Regions from separate parts of the Methyloversatilis discipulorum genome, predicted to be linked through region 1. Evidence: predicted binding sites of a transcription regulator. Region 1 holds the regulator's gene; the other holds the start of a gene.
What was found. The regulator FliA, encoded in region 1, starts transcription of late flagellar genes. The targets are predictions, from matches to a motif close to CTAAAGTTNNCNNAAANNNTGCCGATANNA.

Region 1 (10,869 bases):
GCCGTGCGCTGGCCACCGCGCAGTCAGGCCAGACAGTGCAGATCCGCACCGGCAGCGGTCAGGTGGTGAGCGGCGTAGCACGTCCGGGCGGTCTCGTCGAAGTGATCTATTAGGGTCTGTTCGACGGCCAGCCGCGTCGGTGCTTGATATAGTGCGCATCAGGCATCGGTGTAAGACGGCTCCCTACAAAAAGTTCTAAAGTTTTGTCGTGTCGTCGTCGTAATACCGATCGAACGTCTTCTGAAAGGGTTCATCGTGAAAATCGACGGAACTGGAAAGCCGCTTGGTCCGACTTCAACTTCGACCACGCGCAACTCGTCGGGCAACACCCCGACCAATTCGACTTCGGCCACGCCTTCCGCGGGTGCCCAGGTCGATGTTTCGAGCACCTCCTCGCGTCTGCGCGAGCTCGAATCGACCATTGCCAATGTGCCGGTGGTCGACAGCGCTCGCGTCGATGAAATCAAGCAGGCCATTGCCGACGGTCGCTTCAAGGTCAACGCCGATCGCGTGGCCGACAGCCTGATCGAAAGCGTGCGCCAGATGCTGAATACGCGCCCGGCGACCTGATGACCCAGAACGAACTGGCCGCGCAGATTTCCGCGCGACTGTCCGTACTGATGACCGAGGAGGTCGCGTCCTTGCGCGCGGCCATCGGCCATCTCGATGCCGAGCGCCGCGCGCTCGAATCCGGTGATGTCGATACCCTGCCCGTGCTTGCCGCACGCAAGTCGGAGGTCTACGGCCGCCTCGCGCAGTTGGGCGATGCGCGCACGGCGCTGCTTGCGCGTGCCGGCGTGAAGCCGGCGAAGGCCGACATTGACGCACTGTTCGCCAGCGGACCGGAATGGACCGCCTGCCGCAAACCCTTTGCCGACCTGCTCGAACTGGCTCGCGAAGCACACGACGCAAATCTGGCGAACGGGTTGATGATCCGCGCGCAGATGAAGTCCAGCCAGCAGGCGCTTGCCGTGCTGATGTCGGCCGCCGAGCAGGCATCGACCTACGGGCCGGACGGTCAGGCGATGGCACGCACCAGCCGTCGCTCTTTCGGCAGCGCCTGAGCACGGCGGGGCGCAACACCCGCTTACACCCGCACGACATGGCTTGACCCGGCGACACAGCGTGTTTGCCGGTGGCTGTCATCGTGGCTGCCTGTTCCACAGCCCAGGCCACATGCCATGCCCGTTTCCCGCACCCTCCCGCTGCTCAGCCTCGTGCTGCTGCTGATGACCGCCTGCGCCTCCGCACCGGACCGCGACGTCGACCGCTCACGACGCGGCCCCCCGGCTGAGGCACGCAGCGGCGGCAGTGCCGGTGTCGTCGACGATCTGCAGACGCAACTGGCCGAGGTGGAGCAGAGCTTGTCGCTGACTCCTCTTCAGCAGCCTCTGTGGGAGCGTTACCGCGAGACGATAGGCGCGCTGATGGCAGACCAGCTGCGGCTGGACCCGCGCCCCGTCACACGCGTCGACGCAGTGAGGCAGATAGGTCGCAAGGTCGATGTGGTTCGCAACCGGCTGGTCGCGATGGAAGACATCGCCGAGGCGGCGGAACTGCTGTACGGCACGCTCGACCCCAACCAGCGGCGCGTCGCCGACCGGCTGCTGCCGGGCACGGTGCCGGCGCTTTACTCCGGTTTGCCCGGCCGCGGGGCAGAGGACGGGTCTGCGCGCGACCGCCATGGCGAGCGCGGCGGCCCACCTTCCGGCGGACGCCGCGAGCGGGCGCAATGATCAGAGCCTGGGGAAGCTGGAGCCGAGGCTGCCCTCGGGCACCTCGACCGGCGCATTCGCCGGCGCGCCATTGAGCGCCGCGCGGTCGGTCGAGTACGTTTCGATGCGGATGGATACGCGACGATTCTTCGCTCGCCCCTCTTCGCTGTCGTTGCCGGCAATCGGCCGCTGATCGGCAAGTCCTGCCGCGGTGAGCCTTGCCGGAATGATGCCCTGCTCCTCGAACACCTGGGTCACCGCCGCCGCGCGCAATGCCGACAGCGACCAGTTCGACATGCCACGCCCGGTGGCCAGCACGTTGTCCGTGTGTCCTTCGATCACCAGCGGAAAATCGCTGTAGAGCAGCACGCCGGCCACCGCCGCGATGATGTCGCGCGCCGCGGGTTCCAGCGTCGCGTCGCCACGGCCGAACAGGAAGGTCGCGTCGAGATCGACGGTGATGCCGAGCGCACCGTCGGTGACCGTGGCCTGACCGTCGCGCGTCAGCGCCGACAGCGCCTGCGTCAGCTCGGTCATCGTGCGCTGCGCACGTTCGCGCCTTTCTTTTTCTTTCGCGGCGGCACGCGCCTGGCGGACCTGATCGAGCTCAATCTGCAGCGCACTGCGCGGCGGCGCCACCGCAGGCAGCTCGATCAGCTGGACGCCGTCGCGGGCGGAGAAGGCGCTGGTCAGCGAGGCGCTGAGCACGCGGTACTTGCTCTCGCTGACCTGGGAAATCGCGTACATCACGACAAAGAAGGCGAACAGCAAGGTGACCAGATCGGCGTAGGACACCAGCCAGCGGTCGTGATTCTCATCCGACTCCGGCACGTAGCGACGCTTGCGCGGCGCGCTCACTCCGGCACCTGAGCAACGTAGCCGAGCAGCCTGCCCTCGATGATGCGCGGGTTGTCGCCGTTGGCGATGCCGACCAGACCATCGACGAAGATTTCGCGCACCGCGATGAGCTGCGACACGTGGGTCTGCAGCTTGCGACCGATAGGCAGGAAAATCAGATTGGCCGCACCGACGCCGTAGATGGTGGCGACGAAGGCGGTGGCGATGCCGGCGCCGAGCCGGGTCGGATCACCGAGGTTCTCCATCACGTGGATCAGTCCCAGCACCGCGCCCATGATGCCTATGGTTGGCGAATAGCCGGCGGCCGAATCCCACACGCGCGCCGCCTGGCGCAGCGTGTTCTCGTAGGTGGTGATCTCGACCTCCATCACCTCGCGCAGGCGGGTCGCGTCAGCACCATCGACCAGCAATTGCACGCCCTTGCGGAAGAACGGATCGCTTTCGTTGCCGACCTGCTTCTCCAGCGCCAGGATGCCCTCGCGCCGCGACAACTGGGCCCAGGCGACCAACCGGCGGATCATGTCGTCCGGCACCTGCGACGGCGCGACGAAGGCCCAGCGCCCCATGCGCATGCCGCGCATGAAGATGGGAAAACGGGTCTGCAGCATGGTCGCGCCCAGCGTGCCACCGAGCACGATGACGAAGGCGGCCGGCTGGAAAAGCGACGACAGGCTGCCGCCCTCGAGCACCTGCCCGAGCATGATGGCAGCCAGACCGAGCAGCAGGCCGGCGATGCTGATGCGATCGACGCGCACGCGTACTCCGCTTAGCCGCGCGCCGCGATGCGGCTGCGCAGTCGGGCGATGGCCTGGCTGTGCAGCTGGCAGACGCGCGATTCGGATACGCCGAGAATCTCGCCGATCTCGCGCAGGTTCAGGTCTTCTTCGTAATAGAGGCCCATCACCGTCTTTTCGCGGTCCGGCAGATCGCCGATGGCGCGCACGAGCACGTCGCGCATATTCTTGTCGAGCAGTCGTTCGAGCGGATCGAGATCTTCCGTACCGACGCTGTGGCGGTCGAGGTAATCATCGTCGTCGCCGTCGGTGAAGTCCTCGAAATAGACCAGCTGATAGCCGCGCGCTTCCTGCAGCATCTTCTGGTACTCGGGCAGCGGCATGCCGAGCGATTCGGCCAGTTCGCCTTCGGTCGGCTGACGGCCCTTCTGCTGCTCCAGCGTGTGGATGGCGGTTTCGATGCGGCGCATGTCGCGGCGCAGGCTGCGCGGCAGCCAGTCGTTCTCGCGCAGGCCGTCGAGCATGGCGCCGCGGATGCGCTGCACGGCATAAGTTTCGAACTGCGCGCCCAGCCCTTCCTCGTAGCGGCTCATCGCGTCGAGCAGGCCCAGCATGCCGTTCTGGATGATGTCCTCGACCTGCACGCTGGCCGGCAACTTGGCCATCAGGTGGTAGGCAATGCGCTTGACCAGCGGCGCGTAGTGCTTGGCAAGCTGATCACGGTCCAGTGTTCCGGATGCGGTGTACATGTTTCTTCCTCTGCTGCGGGTCGCTTGTGCAGTCAGGCCACTTGGGCCGGGAATCCGTCTGCACGCCCTCCCCGGTCGCTGCGGTCACCCGCGAGCGCGTCGTCCAGGGCCGACAACATACCGGCTTTCTCCGCCTCGCGGGTCACGAAAAGCTTTTCGGCAAGATCGCGCCCGATCTTGAGGGCATCGTCACCCGCGGTGGCGAAAACCGGGCGCTGGTAGCCGCTCGGCAGGCAGCCCAGCCAGTGCAGCGCACTGCCCAGGTGTTCGCTCACCACGCCATTCAGGCTGGCAAAGGCCTGGCGAGCGTCGGCCACCGAGCGCGCGCGGCTGACGCCGACATGCACCGGGCGGGCCGCGCTGCCCGTCACCGGCGCATTGCCGGCGAGGTGACGCTTGATCAGCGCGTAGGCGGCGGTGATGCTGACGCCGGAGGCGGCGGTGATCACTGCCAGCCGGTCGGCACGACGGGCCAGCGCCGACAGCTGACCGTCGTCGAGCGCGCAGTCGATCACCAGCAGTTCGGTATCGCGGGTCAGTTCGACCAGCGCTTCGTCCAGCGCCTCGGTCTGCAGGCGGTTCAGCTGTTTCGACGCGGCGGCCAGACGGGCTGCCGGCACCACGGCCACGCCGTGTTGCGAGGCGATGCGCACCGAGGCGAGCGCAACGTCGCGGTTGATCGCCTGCAACAGGTCGATGCGCGAGGTCAGGCCGAGCCGCGCGGTCGCCGAGCCGGCGCCCTGGTGTTCGTCGATCAGTGTCACGCGCAGGCCGCTGCGGGCCGCCTCGATGGCGGTGGCGACCGCGATCGAGGTACTGCCGACGCCGTCCATCGCGCCGGCGAAGGCGACGCGCTGCGTCGGGTAACGGCGGAACATGGCGCGCAGGCCGGCTGCCTGGTCGTGCATGAAATCAGCCACGGCTCACCTCGCTGCGCAGGTCGCGACGCGAGGCAGCCATCAACAGGCCGGCGTCCTGGGGCGAGAGGTGTTGCGACGATTCTTCGCCGGCGGCACGCAGGGCGCGGTGCATCAAGTAGGCGCGATTCGGCAGGTGCAGATCTTCCGGCACGCGCTGGCCGTTGGCGACGTAGTAAAGAGGCAGTTCGTGGCGCATCAGCACGTCGAGCACCGGCCCCAGCGTCACCGATTCGTCGACCTTGCTGATGATGGCGCCAGCCAGATCGGCGCCGCCATTCGGCGACGAGTAGGCGCGCACCACGTCATCCAGCGCGTCGGCGCGGGCGACCGAATTCAGCAGCAGCAGGCGGCGTACGTCACCGCTCGACGACAGCATGGCGATCTGCTCGGCGACGGCGCGGTCGCGCTGGCTCATGCCGACGGTGTCGATCAGCACCATGTGCTTGTCGCGCAGTTCGACCAGCATGCGGCGCAGGTCGGAGGCGTCGCGCACCGCGTGCACCGGCACGCCGAGGATGCGGCCGTAGATGCGCAGCTGTTCGTGGGCGCCGATCCGGTAGCCGTCGGTGGTGAGCAGCGCCACCTTGTCGGCGCCGTGGCGCACCACGCAGCGGGCGGCGAGCTTGGCGGTGGTGGTGGTCTTGCCGACGCCAGTCGGGCCGACCAGCGCATAGACACCGCCGCGATCGATGATGTCGGCGTCGGAGTTCAGCGTGATCAGGTCGCGGCCGATCAATGTGCGCAGTTCATTTCGCGCAGCAGCCAGCGAGTCGGAGGTGCTGAGCTGGTCGAGCAGCCGATAGGTGGTCACCGCGCTGAAGCCGGATTCGAGCATTTCGGCGGCCAGCGTCGTCTTGATCGGCGAGCTGCGCGACATTTCGCCCCAGGCGAAACCGGCCAGCTGCTGTTCGAGCATGCGGCGGATGCTGCCCAGTTCCTCGCGCAGTGCGGCGTCGAGCTGCGGCGCCGGCTCGGACGCTTGCGCGGTGTGACGCGGTGCGGTCTCGACAGCCGGTGCGGCACGACGCTGCGGCACTTCAGCGTGCGCTTCGAGGTGCTCGTTGGCCGGCGCCTGCTGACGGCCGCGTGCCAGATCGCGCAATTCGCTCGGTGTCGCCGGACGCGGCTTGTACGGCTGCCAGGGCTTCGGCGCCCGCACTTCCTGCGCCGGCGCCGGCGCCGGTGCGACCTTGCGCGCAGCCAGGCTGCTCGACAGCGTCACCTCGAAATCCTCGTCACCGTAGGGCCGGGACGAGGTCTGAAACGCCGACTGCGCTTCGGCGCGCGCGGCGGGCTGCGCGGCGGCACGCGCCACCGGTGCCGCCGGCGCCGGTACTGGCGCTGCGGCCGGCTTCTTCGTCGGTGCAGTCATGGCCTCCAGCGCATTCGCCGGCAGCGCGAGTATTTCCACGCCGCCCTCGACCGGTCGGTTCGACAGCACGATGGCGTCGGGGCCGAGGTCTTCCTTGATGCGGCGCAGGGCGTCGCGAGCGGAGGCAGCGAGATATTTGCGAGGCGTCATGATTTGACTCCGATGACAGAGGTCACCTTGATGGTGCGTGTTTCAGGAACTTCGGAATTGGCGAGCACTTTCAGGCTGGGCACCGCCCGGCGCAGGAAGCGCGACAGCAGCCAGCGCAGCGGCGCCGGCACCAGCAGCACGGCCGGCAGACCCATTTCTTCCTGGTTCTGCGCGGTACGCGCCACTTCATTCATCAGCGTGTCGGCCAGGCCCGGTTCGATCACCGAACCGTCGCCGCCGCCACCGAGCGCCTGACCGATCAGGCGCTCCAGACCCGGGTCGAGCACCATGACCTGGACGTCGTTATTGCCCGGGAACAGCTGCTGCACGATGGCGCGGCCCAGCGCCACGCGGACGCGCGAGGTCAGCTCCAGCGGGTCCTGCGTGCGCGGCGCGTACTCGGCCAGCGTTTCGACGATGGAGCGCATGTCGCGGATCGCCACGCCCTCTTCGAGCAGGCTCTGCAGCACGCGCTGCACCACCGCCAGCGGCAGCGCCTTCGGCACCAGATCCTCGACCAGTTTGGGCTGATCGCGGGCGACGTGTTCCAGCAGCGCCTGCGCTTCCTGACGGCCGAACAGTTCGGCGGCGTGGGTCAGGATGAGGTGGTTCAGGTGGGTGGCGATCACGGTGGCCGCATCGACCACGGTGTAGCCAAGCGCGTGCGCCTGTTCGCGCAGGCCCTGTTCGATCCACACGGCCGGCAGGCCGAACGCCGGATCGCGTGCTTCGCGGCCCGGCAGCGCGCCGGCGACGCGGCCCGGATTGATCGCCATCAGGCTGCCCGGATAGGCCTCGCCGCTGCCGACATCGACGCCCTTGAGCGTGATGCGGTAGCCGTTGGGCTTCAGTTCGAGGTTGTCGCGGATGTGCACCGGCGCGGTCAGGAAGCCGATCTCCGCCGCGAACTTCTTGCGCAGGCCGCGGATGCGCTTGAGCAGCTCGCCGTCCTGGCCGCGATCGACCAGCGGAATGAGGCGGTAGCCGACTTCGAGACCCAGCGTGTCGACCGGGACGACATCGGTCCATGCCGCTTCCTGCTGTTCGGGCGGCGTGACCGACTGCGCCGCCGCCTGTTCGGCCGCTTTCTTCTCCGCCGCTTCCTTCACCTTGGGCGATGCCGCCTTCTGCATGCCGCGCCAGGCAAGGTATCCGAGGCCGGCGGCGATCAGCAGGAAAACAAAGTTGGGCATGCCGGGGATCATGCCCATCAGGCCCATGATGCCGGCCGAGATGCCCAGTACGCGCGGATCGCCGAACAGCTGACCGATCACCTGACCGCCCACGTCGCCGTCGTTACCGACGCGCGACACCACCAGACCGGCGGCGATCGAAATGACCAGCGCCGGGATCTGCGCGACCAGGCCGTCGCCGATGGTGAGCATCACGTAGGCCTTGGCTGCGCCGCCGGCAGTCATGTCGTGCTCCATCACACCGATCAGCATGCCGCCCACCATATTGATGAGCAGGATGAGGATGCCGGCGATCGCGTCGCCACGCACGAACTTGGACGCACCGTCCATCGAACCGTAGAAATCCGCCTCGTCGGCGATTTCCTTACGGCGACGGCGCGCTTCGTCCTCACCGATCAGACCGGCGTTCAGGTCGGCGTCGATCGCCATCTGCTTGCCGGGCATCGCGTCCAGCGTGAAGCGGGCGCCCACCTCGGCGATCCGGCCGGCGCCTTTTGTAACGACGACGAAGTTGATGACGGTCAGGATGATGAAAACGATGATGCCGACCGCGTAGTTGCCGCCGACCAGGAAGTGGCCGAAGGCTTCGATCACCTTGCCGGCCGCATCCGGGCCGGTGTGGCCTTCGAGCAGAACGACCCGGGTGGACGCCACGTTCAGCGACAGGCGCAGCAGCGTGGTCACCAGCAGGACCGACGGAAATACCGAGAAATCGAGCGCCTTTGTCGTATAGAGCGCCACCAGCATCACCATCACCGACATCGCGATGTTGAACGTGAAAAACACGTCCAGCACGAAGGTGGGCAACGGCAGCACCATCATCGACAGGATGAGGACGATGAGCAGCGGCGCAGCCATCTGGGCGATGTTCGGGGAACCGATGACCTGACGGAACGAGAGGGACGTAGCCATGGCGACATTTCATCGCAGGTGACGTCCATCAAACCGGAGAAAGAAGAGGGGTTTTCCCCGGCTATTGGGTCGACTGGATTGTTACGCAGCGCAAAACGCCCTTACAAACAGGGGGCGCTCCTGTTCACGTCGGCGTGCGTTACTTGCACTGTCGCACCCCAGTCCCAGGAGACTACAGATGAACGCCCCGGCCCGTGCCGCTTCAGCCAGTTCGCTTCACCCCGCTCTGTGGGTGGCCGCTGTCTCGGTCACCGCCTTCAGCGCAGTCGGCATCGCCAAAATGTCCGGCTTCTTCGAGCCGGCCACGCCTGCACCGGTCATCGCGGCCGCCGCACAGACGGGCACGACGCCGGCTCCGGCGACCCAAGCAGTCGTTGCCGCCCCCGAACCGGCTCAGCCGACCGCCGTCGCTGACAGACCCGCTGAAAAGCGCAGCGAGAAGCCGGTCGTCAAGGCTGTGGCAGCGAAGAAGGTGCATGTCGCCGACGCTGGCGAAACAGGTGCGGTGAAGGTCGCGGACCGGACCTACGACTCGGGCATCGATGTCATTCCGGCGCAGCCGCGCACCGCCTACGAACAGACGCTGCCGCGCAGCGAAGCCGATTACCGCGCTCCGGCGCCGGTTTGCGCCGACTGCGGTCTGGTCGAATCGGTACGCGAGGTAAAGGCGGCGGCCGACCCCAGCGGTCTGGGTGCTGCCGCTGGCGGCGTGGTGGGCGGTCTGCTCGGCAATCAGGTCGGCAAGGGCAGCGGGCGCACGATCGCGACGCTGATCGGCATTGCCGGCGGCGCCTATGCCGGCCACCAGGTCGAAAAGACGCAGCGCACGACCTCACGCTGGGAAGTGGGTGTGCGCATGGAAAACGGCGAGTACCGCACGGTCACGCTGGACGCGGAACCGGTCTGGCGCACCGGCGACAAGGTCAGGCTGCAGGGCAACCGGCTCGTGATGGCCGACTGAACACAGGTTTCCTCCTTCCTCTCTCTGAGGACCCCTTTCGGGCACCCGCGTGGTGCCCGTTTTTTTTGCCTGTTCGCCCGCCTGCTGTCCGGCTCAGGCCGCTGTGCGGAAGCGACTCACCTCGCCCTGCAGCTGTTCGGAGAGGCTGGCCAGCTCGCTCGCCGAAGTCGCGACCGACGCCGCAGCACTGGCGTTCTCCTCGACCACCTGCACGATCTGCTCGACGCGCCGCGCCAGATCCTGGCTGGCTACGGCCTGCTCCTGCAATCCGCCGGACACCTCGCCTATCGTGCCGGCGACCTGTCGGGCGTGCGCATCGATGTCCAGCACCTTGGCCCGTCCCTGCTCGGCCGTCGCCAGACCCGCATGTACCCGCTGAACCGTGCTCTGCATGGTGCTCGACACCTCGGTCGCACCGCTCTGGATACGCGTCACCATATCGGTGATCTCAGTGGCCGAGCGCGCCGACTGTTCAGCCAGTTTGCGCACCTCGTCGGCAACCACCGCGAACCCCCGCCCCATCTCGCCGGCGCGCGCGGCCTCGATCGCCGCATTCAGCGCCAGCAGATTGGTCTGATCGGCGACGTCACGGATCACATGGACGATGCGCGTGATGTGCGCGACTTCACTGCCCAGTTCGAGCGCGCGCTGCGCGCTGCTCTCGATGCCCTCGGTCACTTCGCGCATCTGCCCCACCATGCGGCCGATGTCGCCGGCACCGTCCGCGGCGTGCTCGCCGGCCACTTGCGAGGCGTCGCGTGCTTCGTTGCTCAGCTCGCTGACGTGGGTAATCGAGGTCGACAGCTCCTCCAGCGAGGCGGCCATCGCGGCCGCCAGTTCCGCCTGCGAATCCGAGGCGAGCCGCACCTGCTGGGTGGCGCCGGACAGGTGGGCGGCCGAGTCGCCCAGCTTGCCGGTGGCTTCGCCTATCGTGCGCACCATGCCACGCAGCGACTGCTGCATCGACTGGACCGCGCGCAATACCTGCGCCGGCTCGCTTTCGCCCTCCGGTCGCAGATCGGTGGTCAGATCGCCGTCGGCGATCCGCCGGACAGCGGACAAGGTATGGCCGAGCTGGCTGGAGATGCTGCGGGTGATGATGAGCGACACGACGACTGCCGCCACGATGAACAGGACGCCGGCGATGAGCACGGCGCGCGTCAGTGCCTCGGCCGAGTCCTCGAGCGCCGCGATGGCGCCGTCGTTGCGGCTGCGCACCCGCTCGCGCAGCGCCATCGACGCCTCGTTCAACGCCGTCGCCGCCGGGCCATGCGTCGAGTGCAGCAGTTCGTTCGCCTCCGTGTT
Region 2 (10,869 bases), 4.2 Mb from region 1:
GAACAGCATCAGGATGAGCTGGTGCGGATCGGCGCTGGCCACGCGTGCCTCGACGCCGACCTGGTTGTAGGCCATGCGCGGGTTGGAAAGTGATGCAAACATGATGTTCTGGTCCCGTTAGAGGATGGCTGTGTCGTCCGCCGCGCTGTCAGCTCGAATAGGTCGGCAGGCTGGCGAGTTGTTGTGTGAGGAAGGTACTGGTCGTGTTCATGCTGCTGATCAGCGAATCGAGCGCAGTGAACTGTCGGCGGTAGCGGGCCTCGATCTGTTCCATGCGGACGTTCAGCGCGTCGCGCTGGCGGTTCATCGCCTTCTTCGTCTCTTCCATGCCTTCGAGACGGTTGCCGATCAGGCCATCCTCGTCGATCACGGACGAGATCATCGAATCGATCTTGGAGGCCAGACCGGTCACGCCGGTGCTGCCCATGAACAGCGACTTGGCGGCGCCGCTCTCCAGCGCTGTCGTGAGCTTGTCGGAGTCAATCTTCAGCGAGCCGTCCTTCTGCACCGACACACCGATGCTGCCGAGAGAAACGCCCGGCGCGATCTCTTCGGTGACGGCCGAGGCAAGACGCGAGCGCAGGCTGAGCACGGTGCTTTCGCCGTTCAGTGCCGCACCGGTCTGGGTGGTCGTGTTGTAAGACGTCTGGTTCTTGATGGTCAGGATGGCGTCGTTGTAGCTCTTGACCAGCTTTTCGACGGCGCTCTTCGCGCCGGTGTAGTCGGCACCGACCGTCAGCGTCGTCGGATTGCCGACGTTGGTGCTTTTCAGCGTCAGCGTGACGCCTTCGATGGTGTCGGTGAGCGTGTTGCTGCTCGAGGTGACGTCGATGCCATTGATCTTCAGCACGGCATCCGAAGCGGTCACCTTCTCCGAAAGATTGGAGGTGCCGCCGGTCGAGGCGTCATAGATCAGCCGCGACAGGCCTGCGTTGTCGGTGTTGTTGCCGTCGTCATCGGCGGCGGTGATGCGCACGGTATTCGCGGTGCCGCCATCCTGCGAGGTCAGCACGAGGCGGGTGCCGGTGCCGTCGTTGAGCAGGGAGGCCGTCACGCCGGCGTCGGCCGCGTTGATCGCGTCACGCACGTCGGCGAGCGTCGCGGCGCCGCTGGAAATGTCGATGTTGACCGCTGTCTTGTCGGGGTTCGCGGTGAATGCGCCGCCGCTGTAGCTGCCCAGTTCGATGGTCAGCGTGCCGCTGCCCACGTTCGCGGTGCTGCCGCCGGCGAAAGCTGCCGACGCGGTGACCTGCGAGCGGGCCAGGCTGCTCACCTCGATTGAATAGTTGCCGGGCGTCGCCGTCGTCGAGGCGGCAACCGTTGCCACCGCACTGTCGGCAATCGTTGCCTTGCGGGAGGCAAAGATTTCCGCCTTGCCGAGTGCTTCCGCTGCCGTCTGCAGCGTCGACATCGCACCCTTGATCATGCCGTAGCTGGAAATCTTGGTTTCGAGCTTGGCCTGCTTTTCCGCGAGCAGCGTGAGCGGACGCTGCTCTACCGTCATCAGCTGCGTGACGATGGAGTTGATGTCCAGGTTGGTACCGAATGCGAGCGACGATGCCATGGCAGTCTCCTCAGGCCTTGCGTTCGATCAGTCCACTCTGGCTCTTGCCGAGCGACCGCGCAATCGCAATCAGTTCTTCGGAAGGAATCTGCCGCAGTACTTCCTTGGTGGTCGAGTCGATCAGCCGCACGATGGTTTTCCCTGTGTCTTTGTCGATCGTGAAGAGCAGGTTCTGTGCCACCGGTTCGATCCTGCGGCGAATCTCGTCCACCGTCTGTTCGATCTGTTCGTTGCTGAGCGCTGCCTCAGTGGGCTGCGCTTCCGCCTTCTTGCTCTCCGGCATAACGGGCTTTGCCCCGGTGGTCGCCTGGACGCCCGGGGCAGAGATCGTTGCGCTGTTCGGGATAGGCTGTATGGCCATGACATTCTCCCTTTGCTGGGTGGGGGGCGCGGTCGCCCGCGCCCCCTCTTTACTGCCTTACGCGATCAGCCGCGGAGCAGGCTCAGCACGTTCTGCGGCAGCGAGTTGGCTTGCGCCAGCATCGCGGTACCGGCCTGCTGCAGAATCTGCGCGCGGGTCAGGTTGGCGGTTTCGGCAGCGAAGTCGGCGTCGGTGATGCGGCTCTTCGAGGCGGAGATGTTTTCCGCTTGCGTTTGCAGGTTGGCTACGGTGTAGTCGAGGCGGTTCTGCTGGGCACCGAGGGCGGCACGCTGTTCCGACACGTAGGTCAGTGCGTCTTCGACCGAGGTCAGCAGCGCCTGCGAGTTGGCGGCCGTGGTGGCGCCGGTGAAGGCGGTGATGTCGGTGTCCAGGGCGACCATGCGGGCGTCGGCCGAAGTGGCGTTGATACGCGTGTCGCCGAAGGTCAGCGTCAGGCGGTTGTCGGCAGCGTCGTCAGCACCGACCTGGATTTCAGCGCCAGTGGCAGCGGTCGTGATGATGGTGCCTGCGTCGAGGTCGGCAGCGATGTTGGCGCCGGTCTCAGCACCCGAAGCCTTGATCGTCACCTTCACGCCGAGCTCGTTGTAGTTCAGCTCGTACGATTGGCCTGCGGTCAGCGCCAGGGCGGTGATGTCGATCATCTGCGAGTTCGTGCCATCCGACAGCGTCAGTTCGCCGGTGTTGGCATCGGCGAAGGTGAAGGTCGTGCCGGCGGCGGCGCCGGTGATGTCGACCTTGGTCACTGCGGCGGTGCCGGAGGTGGCCAGGTTGAAACCGCCTTGTACGGTCGAGGTGGTGTCGAGTGCCTTGCCGAAGGAACCGTTCAGCAGCTGCTGGCCGTTGAACTTGGTACGGGTCGAGATGTTGTTGATCTCGTCGCGCAGCTGGGTCATTTCGTCGGCGATGAAGGAGCGCTCTGCGTCGGCCAGCGTCGAGTTCGAACCCTGGGTGGCCAGTTCCTTCATGCGGATGAGCATGTCCTGGATCTGCGACATGCCGCCTTCAGCGGTCTGGATCATCGAGATACCGTCGCTGGCGTTACGGGCAGCTTGGTTCAGCGACTTGACCTGTGCATTCATGCGCTGCGAAATCGCCAGACCAGCGGCATCGTCACGGGCGCTGTTGATGCGCAGACCGGACGACAGACGCTGCAGCGAAGTGGCGAGCGAATTCTGCGAGGAATTGAGGTTGCGCTGAGCGGTGAGCGAGGCAACGTTGGTGTTGATGATTTGCGGCATTTTCTTTCTCCTGTCACGAAGTGGTGTAGTTACGGCGCCCTGGGTTGCATGACCCGATGTTGATGTCGCCGATGATTCAAGTAACGGAGAGGGGAGAGAAAACTTTAGGCCGCTATCTCAATGAAAGCCTTTGTGCTCGTGGCTTTCAGGCGCAGGCATCGCGAAATGGCTTGCCGCTGCGGTGTAGGTTCGAGGGGCAAAAACTTTAGGGTTGCCCCGAAGAGTGCCTTGTGCTTTGGGGATGGCGTGAAATTCGCCCGGAAAGCCGCGTCAGCGCTTGATTTCAACTGTTACCAATTGTGATTGCCGCTGCGCAGGGGACGCAGCGGCGTTCAGGCGGCGATGGCGGCGCCCGGTGCGACGACGACGCGGTTCTTGCCGGTCGCCTTGGCCTGATACATCGCGACGTCGGCGCGTTCGATTGCCGAACTCTGGGCTTCGTCCTGCTGCACGACGGTGACACCTGCGCTGAAGGTGATCAGCAGCTTGTCATTGTTGGCGAGGAAGTAGCGCTTGGTCAGTTCACGCTGCAGTCGCTGCAGCACGACGACCGAGTCATCGACCGAAGTCTCCGGCAGCAGTATGACGAACTCCTCGCCGCCATAACGCGACAGCGTGTCGTGCGGGCGCAGGCAGTCGCGCACCGTGGCGACCAGATGCAGCAGGGCATCGTCACCGGTGTTATGGCCGTAGGTGTCGTTCAGGCGCTTGAAGTTGTCGATATCGAGCACGGCCAGACAGAGCTGGGTGCCGCGGCGCGATGCGCGCGACACCTCTTTCGCATAGGACTCTTCCAGACCCTTGCGGTTGAGCGCGCCGGTCAGCGGGTCGTGGCGCATCTTCTCGCTGGTCTGTTCGAGTTCGATCTGCAGACGCTCGATCTCGGCTTCGGCCGCACGCACGCGATCGCGCATGGTGTCGACCTCGTTGCGCGAACGTTCCGTGGTGGCGCGCATTTCGTGCGTCGCGGTGATCACGTCCGCGATCACGCCCTGCAGCGCGCCGATGTCGTCGGCTTCCGCAATGGTGCGCGCATAGCCTTCCATCTTGTCGCCGAAGCCGGACGTGGCGTCGGTGAAGCTGCCCAACTGCTCGACGAAGCCCGCCAGCATCAGTTTGATCTGGTGCTTGGCGTCGTCGATATTGCCGCGCAGCGAGCCCTGTCGTTCGATCACCTCGCGCAGGCGGCGCTCGACTTCGTCGAGCTCGCGCGCACTGATCGGGTGATCGCACAGGCCGCGCAATGCATCGATCTGGCCGCGCATCCAGCGGTCGTCGATGACGAGATCGCTGATGTTTCGCAGTAGCAGGTCGAGCAGCGAAAGCAGGCCGGTACGGATTTCCGCCTGATCGTCGACCACCCAGTTCAGGCGGTAGATGAGATTGCGCAGCTTGGACGCAAGGTCATCCACACCGCGCATGTCTCGTACTTCGCGCAGCACCTTGCCCAGTTCGATCGCTTCGTCGCGCAGTTCGGGGGCGGTAATGAGCAGGCTGGCGACGACGCCTTCGAGCGTACGCGCGAACAGGTCGCGCAGTGCGGCGTCGCTGTTGTCGGTCGGTGCTGCGCTGTCGGCGACCAGTTGCACCGCCGACGCGGCCTTGCCGTCCTCGGCCGATTCCCATTTGTCGGCCAGCGCGCTCATGCGCGAGTACAGCGCATCAAGCTCGCCGTTGGACGAATCAAGCACCTGCTGCAAGGCCTGATGCTTCTGTGCGAAGGTCAGCGTCGCGTGGTTGCGTTCGAGCTGCTTGAACACATCCTTGAGCAGGGCGGTCCATTTGCGCTGCGGTGCCGCCTGGGCGCGCAGCAGCCCGACCAGAGACCCGCTGATCGCCGACCAGCTGCGGCTGGTGACCGCGCTTTCGAGGCGCTGCACGAACTCGATCTGCGCCTGGTTGAGCCGCGGCAGCGTGCTGCAGACCAGCTTCAGCGCGCGCTCGGGAAAGAGGTCCTCCGGCTTGGTGCCGGCGATCTCGTGGTACAGCGCGCGATAGTTCTCCGGCGTCGGCTGCAGTTGACGCATGGCAAGCCGCCGCAGGGCTTCACGAGCGATTTCGAGCGGCTGCATGGCGTCTGACATGTGCGAGGTATTAACGGTTTGTAACGAATGCAAACTACGGCAATCGCCCTGAGGCCTTTAGGGGGAAGCCGTGCAAAATTTGTCACACGGCGCTGCAACGCCTGTGCGACCGATGTTCAGTCAACCAGGCCGTGCTTGAGACCGTAGTGGGTCAGTTCGGCATTGTTCTTCATGCGCATCTTCTCCAGCAGGCGGGCACGATAGACGCTGACCGTCTTGACGCTCAGATTCAGTTCCTCGCCGATCTGGGTCAGCGTCTTGCCCGAGGCGATCATCACCAGCGTCTGGTACTCGCGGTCGGACAGCTTTTCGTGCGGCGGGCGCTCGCTGTCGTCGGTGATGGCGTTGGCCAGTTCCATCGCCAGCGTCGGCGACACGTACTTCTTGCCGCTGGCGACCTGACGGATGGCGGTCACCAGCTGTTCCGGCGCACTCTGCTTGGTCAGGTAGCCCGAGGCGCCGGCCTTCAGCGCGCGGATGGCGTACTGGTCTTCCGGGTGCATCGACAGCACCAGCACCGGCAGTTTGGGAAACTCCTTGCGTACCAGCTTCAGCGTGTCGATGCCGTTGCGGTCGGGCATGGATACGTCCATCAGTACCATGTCGAAACTGCCGTCGCGCAGCTTGTGCATCGCCTCGACGCCGTTCTCCGCCTCGCCGGTGACCACCAGGTCGGGGCTGTCGGACAGGATCTGGCGCAGACCCGAGCGCACGATGGCGTGGTCGTCGGCGATCAGGATGCGGATGCTGCTCATCGTGCGAACTCCAGTACGGTGCGGCGGCAGGCCGGTACGCGCAGCAGCAGCCGGGTGCCGCCGCCGTCGCGGCCGCTCGCCTCGAAGCGGCCGTTCAGATGGGCGACCCGCTCGCGTATGCCGCGCAGGCCGAATGATTTGGGCTTGTTCAGATCGGTGGGCGCAAGACCGCGACCATCGTCGGCGATTTCCAGCACGATGTCGTCGTCTTCCTGCGTCAGCCTGACTTCGACCTTGTGCGCCTGCGCGTGCTTGGACACATTGGTCAGCGCTTCCTGGAACACGCGGAACAGCGCGATCGCCGTTTCCTCGTCCGGCTCGATGTCGTGGTCGATGCACAGCAGTTCGCACTGCAGGCCAGTGCGCGCCGAAAAATCCTCGGCATGGCTCTCGATCGCCGGCGCCAGCCCGAACTCCTTCAGGATGCCCGGGCGCAGTTCGCGTGCGATGCGGCCGACCGTGGTGATCGCGTCATCCACCAGCTTGCCCATGCTCTGCGAACGCGCGCGGATGGCGTCGGGGTCTGCGGCGGTCTTGTTCGCCAGCAGCGACACCTCGAACTTCAGCGCCACCAGCAGGCCGCCCAGTTCGTCGTGGATGTCGCGCGCGATCCGTTCGCGTTCCTCTTCCTTCGCCATCTGCAGATGCGAAGACAGCTCGGCGAGCTGTCCACGAGACTGGCGAAGTTCTCGCTCGGTCAGCTTGCTCTGCGTGATGTTGGAAACGATGCCTTCCCAGATCGGCACGCCTGAGGCGAGCAGGCGCGGCGACGAGCGCAGGTTCACCCATTTCACGTCGCCGTCCGGCAGCCGGATACGGCCTTCCCAGTTCACCGTCGATTGCGACTGCGCCGACTGCTTCATCGCGCGGTTCAGTTCCGGCATGTCTTCCGGCAGCACCATTTCGAGGAAGCGACCGGGTTGGGCGATCAGTTCAGACGGCTTCAGCGCGAGCAGGGCGAGGCAACCGTCGCTGACGAACAGGAAGCGCCAGCCGCCGTCGTCGTGGCGCAGCAACTGGAACACCATGCCGGGGATGTTGGCGGCCAGCGCGCGAAAGCGTGCTTCGCTGTCGCGCACGGCGTCGAGCGCACTGTGCCGCTCGGCGCGGTTGCGCGCCTCGCGCATTTCGCGCTCGACCGCCGGTACCAGGCGGTCGAGATTGGTCTTGCTCAGGTAATCGTGGGCGCCGGCGCGCATCGCCGACACCGCGATGTCTTCCTCGATCACGCCGGACACGATGATGAAGGGCAGATCCAGCCCCAGTTCCTGCAGGATGCCCAGCGCCGCCATGGCCGAGAACTGAGGCATGTTGTGATCGGACAGTACGACGTCCCAGGAACCCGAGCGCAACGCGGCGCGCAGCCCCTTCTCGTCCTCCACGCGGATCGAGCGCACGGTGTAGCCGGCCTGGCGGAAGCGATGCAGCAGCAGCACCGCGTCGTCCTCGGAGTCCTCGATCAGCAGGACATCGAGCGTGCGCTGGGCGGTCAGAACAGGCGTGACGGGATCGGGCATCGGATCAGGGCCTTCGTCCGCGGCGAACGGCACGCCGCGCTGACGCGCGAAGGCATTGTTGTAGTGCCCTGCAGTTTAATCCATGCACATTGCGCAGCGACAGCGCCGCGACAGGCGACGGCAGCGATATAATCCGCGACTCGCCGCTTTAGCTCAGTTGGTAGAGCAACCGCCTTGTAAGCGGTAGGTCGTCAGTTCGATTCCGACAAGCGGCACCAATAAGGAGAAAGGCCGATTCCTTCGAATCGGCCTTTTTCACATCCGTCGCCGCTGCGGTCAGCAGGGCGCTCAGCTCTTCTGTTCCGGTCCGCGCGCGATCAGCATGTCGGCGACGGTGCGGATCGACGGCCAGTCCTTCATCGCCTCGACGGCCGGCCCGAAGCCGGCGGCGGCGGACTGCTGCAGCGCCTGTTCAGCCATTGCCAGCATATTGGCCGAGTAGCTCTTCATCGCTTCGCTCTGCAGCGTGACGAAGTTCTGGTACAGCGCGTCCGGGCTGTTCGGGTCGGCCGCTGCAGGGGCGTCAGCGTCGGCCGCAGGCGTCGCGCCCTGCAGCACGGCGAAGACGAAGCGGCCCAGAGCGCGCTGGGCCTCGGCCGAATCGGGATTGCCGAAGAAGTCCGGGTCCAGCGTGATCGCCGGGGCGGCATCGCCCTTGCGGCACTCGATGCGGCCGTCGGCGGTCAGGCGGATGCGCAGTTCAGAAGTGCTCATCTAAGGTCTCCTCAAGCGGTGTAGCGGGTGTCCGGCAACGGTGCGCCCGCATCGTCGGTGGTGAAGGCGCGCAAGCCGCTGTCGTCGGCCTCGAACCAGCAGGCGCGGTCACGCCAGTCGGCCAGCACGTGCCGCACGCAGGGCCTGCCATCGACTTCGTGCAGATGACGGGCCGGCCGGTGCGTGTGACCGTGGATCATTCGCGCGACGTCGTGGTGGCGGAACATCGATGCGATCGCCTCGGCGTTGGCGTCCATCAGGTATTCACCCTTGCCGGCCGTGGCTTCCTTGCTGCGCCGGCGCATGTCCTCGGCGATCGCATGGCGCTCGGCCAGCGGTTTCGCGAGGAAGGCGGCCTGCCACTGCGGGTTGCGCACCATCTGGCGGAACTGCATATAGGGCAGGTCGTCGGTGCACAGCGTGTCGCCGTGCAGCAGCAGCGTGTGATCGCCGCCGATGTCGGCGATCAGCCAGTCGCCATGGATGCGCGCACCGGTGGCCGCAGTGAAGCCCGCGCCGAGCAGAAAGTCGCGATTGCCAGGCAGCACGTGCAGTTCGATGTCGCGCTCGTGCAGCGCCCGCAGAGCACGGACCACCGGACGCACCGCCGGGTCGTCGACGTCCTCGTCGCCAGCCCAGGCTTCGAACAGATCGCCGAGCAGGAACACGCGCTGCGCGTCGCGCGCGCGACCTTCGAGCAGTGCCACGAAGGCTGCGTTCAGTGCAGGCGTGGCGGCGGACAGGTGAAGATCGGAACAGAGCAGGTCCATGCCACGCACGCGGTGTTACGCCACTTCGGCGCGTTCGATCACCACGTCTTCCTTCGGCACGTCCTGGTGGAAGCCGGAGCGGCCGGTGGCCACGCCCTTGATCTTGTTCACCACGTCCATGCCGTCGGTGACGCGGCCGAACACGCAGTAGCCCCAGCCGTCCTGCGACTGTTCCTTGTCGAGAAACAGGTTGTCGCCGACGTTGATGAAGAACTGGGCGGTCGCCGAGTGCGGGTCCGAGGTGCGCGCCATGGCGATGGTGCCGACCGTGTTCGAAAGACCGTTGCCGGCTTCGTTCTTGATCGGTGCCTGGGTGTCCTTCTGCTTCATGCCGGGTTCGAAGCCGCCGCCCTGGATCATGAAGTTGCCGATCACGCGGTGGAAGATGGTGTTGTTGTAGTGACCGGCCTCGACGTAGGCGAGGAAGTTGGCGACCGTCTGCGGGGCCTTTTCGGCGTCCAGTTCGAGCGTGATGACGCCGTGATTGGTGTGCAGTTTGACCATGTTGTGTTCTCCGGTTGGGGCCGCTTGCGCGGCGGTCAGGGTTTGGCTTCGAGGACGCGGACGGACTGGATGACCACCGGCGTCAGCGGCACGTCCTGGTGCATGCCGGCGTTGCCGGTGCGCACCGTGGCGATGTTGTTCACGACTTCCATGCCCTTGATGACCTTGGCGAATGCGGTGTAGCCGTAGCCGTCGCGTGACGGGTAGTCGAGCATGCGGTTATCGACCAGATTGATGAAGAACTGCGCCGTCGCCGAGTGCGGGTCGTTGGTGCGTGCCATGGCGAGCGTACCCGGCGCATTGCGCACGCCCTTGTCGAGCGCCCGTTGCGCCTCGTTCTTCACCGGCGCGCGGGTGGCCTTCTGGTTCATCTGCGGGTCGAAACCGCCGCCCTGAATCATGAAGCCGTTGATCACGCGATGGAAGATCAGACCGTCGTAGAAACCAGCTTTCACATATTCGACGAAATTGTCGACCGTGGCCGGCGCGGCCTCCGGGAACAGCTCGATCACGATGGTGCCCTGGCTGGTCTTCATTTCGACCTGCGGGTTGGCGGCGAGGGCGAACAGCGGCAGCAGGCCGGCCAGCAGGCCGAACAGGAACTTCTTCATGCGGGTGACTCCGTGTGGGTGGGAAGCGTGAAAGACAGGTGGAGCGGCGGCCGGTTCAGGCCGAGCCCTCGAAGACGATGCGCCAGCGGCCGTTTTCCTTCTGCCAGTACTGCTGCTTGCGCATCACGTTGCTGAGATTATCGCTGCGGTAGTCCTGTTCGAAGGTGACAACCACCAGGTGGTCCCGGCCGGGATTGCGGAAGGTGCTCAGATTGCGCACGCCGACCTTGATCCATTTCTTCGCCGCATTGACCTCGCGCTTGTTCTTCGCGAAGGCGTCGAAGTTCTTGCCGTCGGCGCTGAACTGAGGAGAGTAGTGCGACAGCAGGCGATCGGTGTCGCGGCTTTCCCAGTCGACGCGCCACTGTTCGAGCGCGCGGTTGAATTCGGCGCGCTCTGCCTGCCAGTCGTCCAGCGTCAGCCATTCGACCTGATCGCTGATCACCACCGGCACCGGCGCGCCCTGTACATATCCGTTCAGCGCCTGGAAATCCGGATTGGCCAGCACGACGCAGCCGTCCGAGGCACGCGGTGGCCGCGAGAAGGTGTCGGACGGCACGCCATGCAGCCAGATGCCGTGGCCGTTGCGCCCCTGCTTGCGGTCCCAGGCGTTCGGGTAGTTGATCGGCAATGCGCCCGCGCCATAGAAATCGGTCAGCTTCTCCGGCGGCAGGAAGCCGGTCACCTGATAGACGCCGAGCGGCGTCTTCTTGTCGCCCTCGCGCATTTT

Region 2: METFAM1_RS0100395 (flagellin N-terminal helical domain-containing protein) is a predicted target of FliA. The motif match lies at 3,263-3,292, and genes of this name have one in related genera.

Annotation. Positions count from the first base shown of each region.
Region 1 covers NZ_AZUP01000001.1:4,231,523-4,242,391, reverse strand. The annotation lists gene flgA (flagellar basal body P-ring formation chaperone FlgA) at 1-113, shown strand, start outside; gene flgM (flagellar biosynthesis anti-sigma factor FlgM) at 256-570, shown strand; gene METFAM1_RS0119715 (flagellar protein FlgN) at 570-1,064, shown strand; gene METFAM1_RS0119710 (Spy/CpxP family protein refolding chaperone) at 1,182-1,736, shown strand; gene METFAM1_RS0119705 (flagellar motor protein MotB) at 1,737-2,573, opposite strand; gene METFAM1_RS0119700 (flagellar motor protein) at 2,570-3,328, opposite strand; gene METFAM1_RS0119695 (RNA polymerase sigma factor FliA) at 3,340-4,056, opposite strand; gene METFAM1_RS0119690 (MinD/ParA family ATP-binding protein) at 4,089-4,976, opposite strand; gene flhF (flagellar biosynthesis GTPase FlhF) at 4,969-6,498, opposite strand; gene flhA (flagellar biosynthesis protein FlhA) at 6,495-8,603, opposite strand; gene METFAM1_RS0119675 (outer membrane lipoprotein) at 8,782-9,564, shown strand; gene METFAM1_RS0119670 (methyl-accepting chemotaxis protein) at 9,658-10,869, opposite strand, start outside.
Region 2 covers NZ_AZUP01000001.1:77,791-88,659, forward strand. The annotation lists gene fliS (flagellar export chaperone FliS) at 1-75, opposite strand, end outside; gene fliD (flagellar filament capping protein FliD) at 149-1,564, opposite strand; gene METFAM1_RS20045 (flagellar protein FlaG) at 1,575-1,925, opposite strand; gene METFAM1_RS0100395 (flagellin N-terminal helical domain-containing protein) at 1,991-3,184, opposite strand; gene METFAM1_RS0100400 (GGDEF domain-containing protein) at 3,517-5,211, opposite strand; gene METFAM1_RS0100405 (response regulator) at 5,385-6,023, opposite strand; gene METFAM1_RS0100410 (hybrid sensor histidine kinase/response regulator) at 6,020-7,540, opposite strand; tRNA gene METFAM1_RS0100415 (tRNA-Thr) at 7,683-7,758, shown strand; gene METFAM1_RS0100420 (hypothetical protein) at 7,829-8,254, opposite strand; gene METFAM1_RS0100425 (UDP-2,3-diacylglucosamine diphosphatase) at 8,266-9,024, opposite strand; gene METFAM1_RS0100430 (peptidylprolyl isomerase) at 9,040-9,528, opposite strand; gene METFAM1_RS0100435 (peptidylprolyl isomerase) at 9,564-10,139, opposite strand; gene METFAM1_RS0100440 (L,D-transpeptidase family protein) at 10,195-10,869, opposite strand, start outside.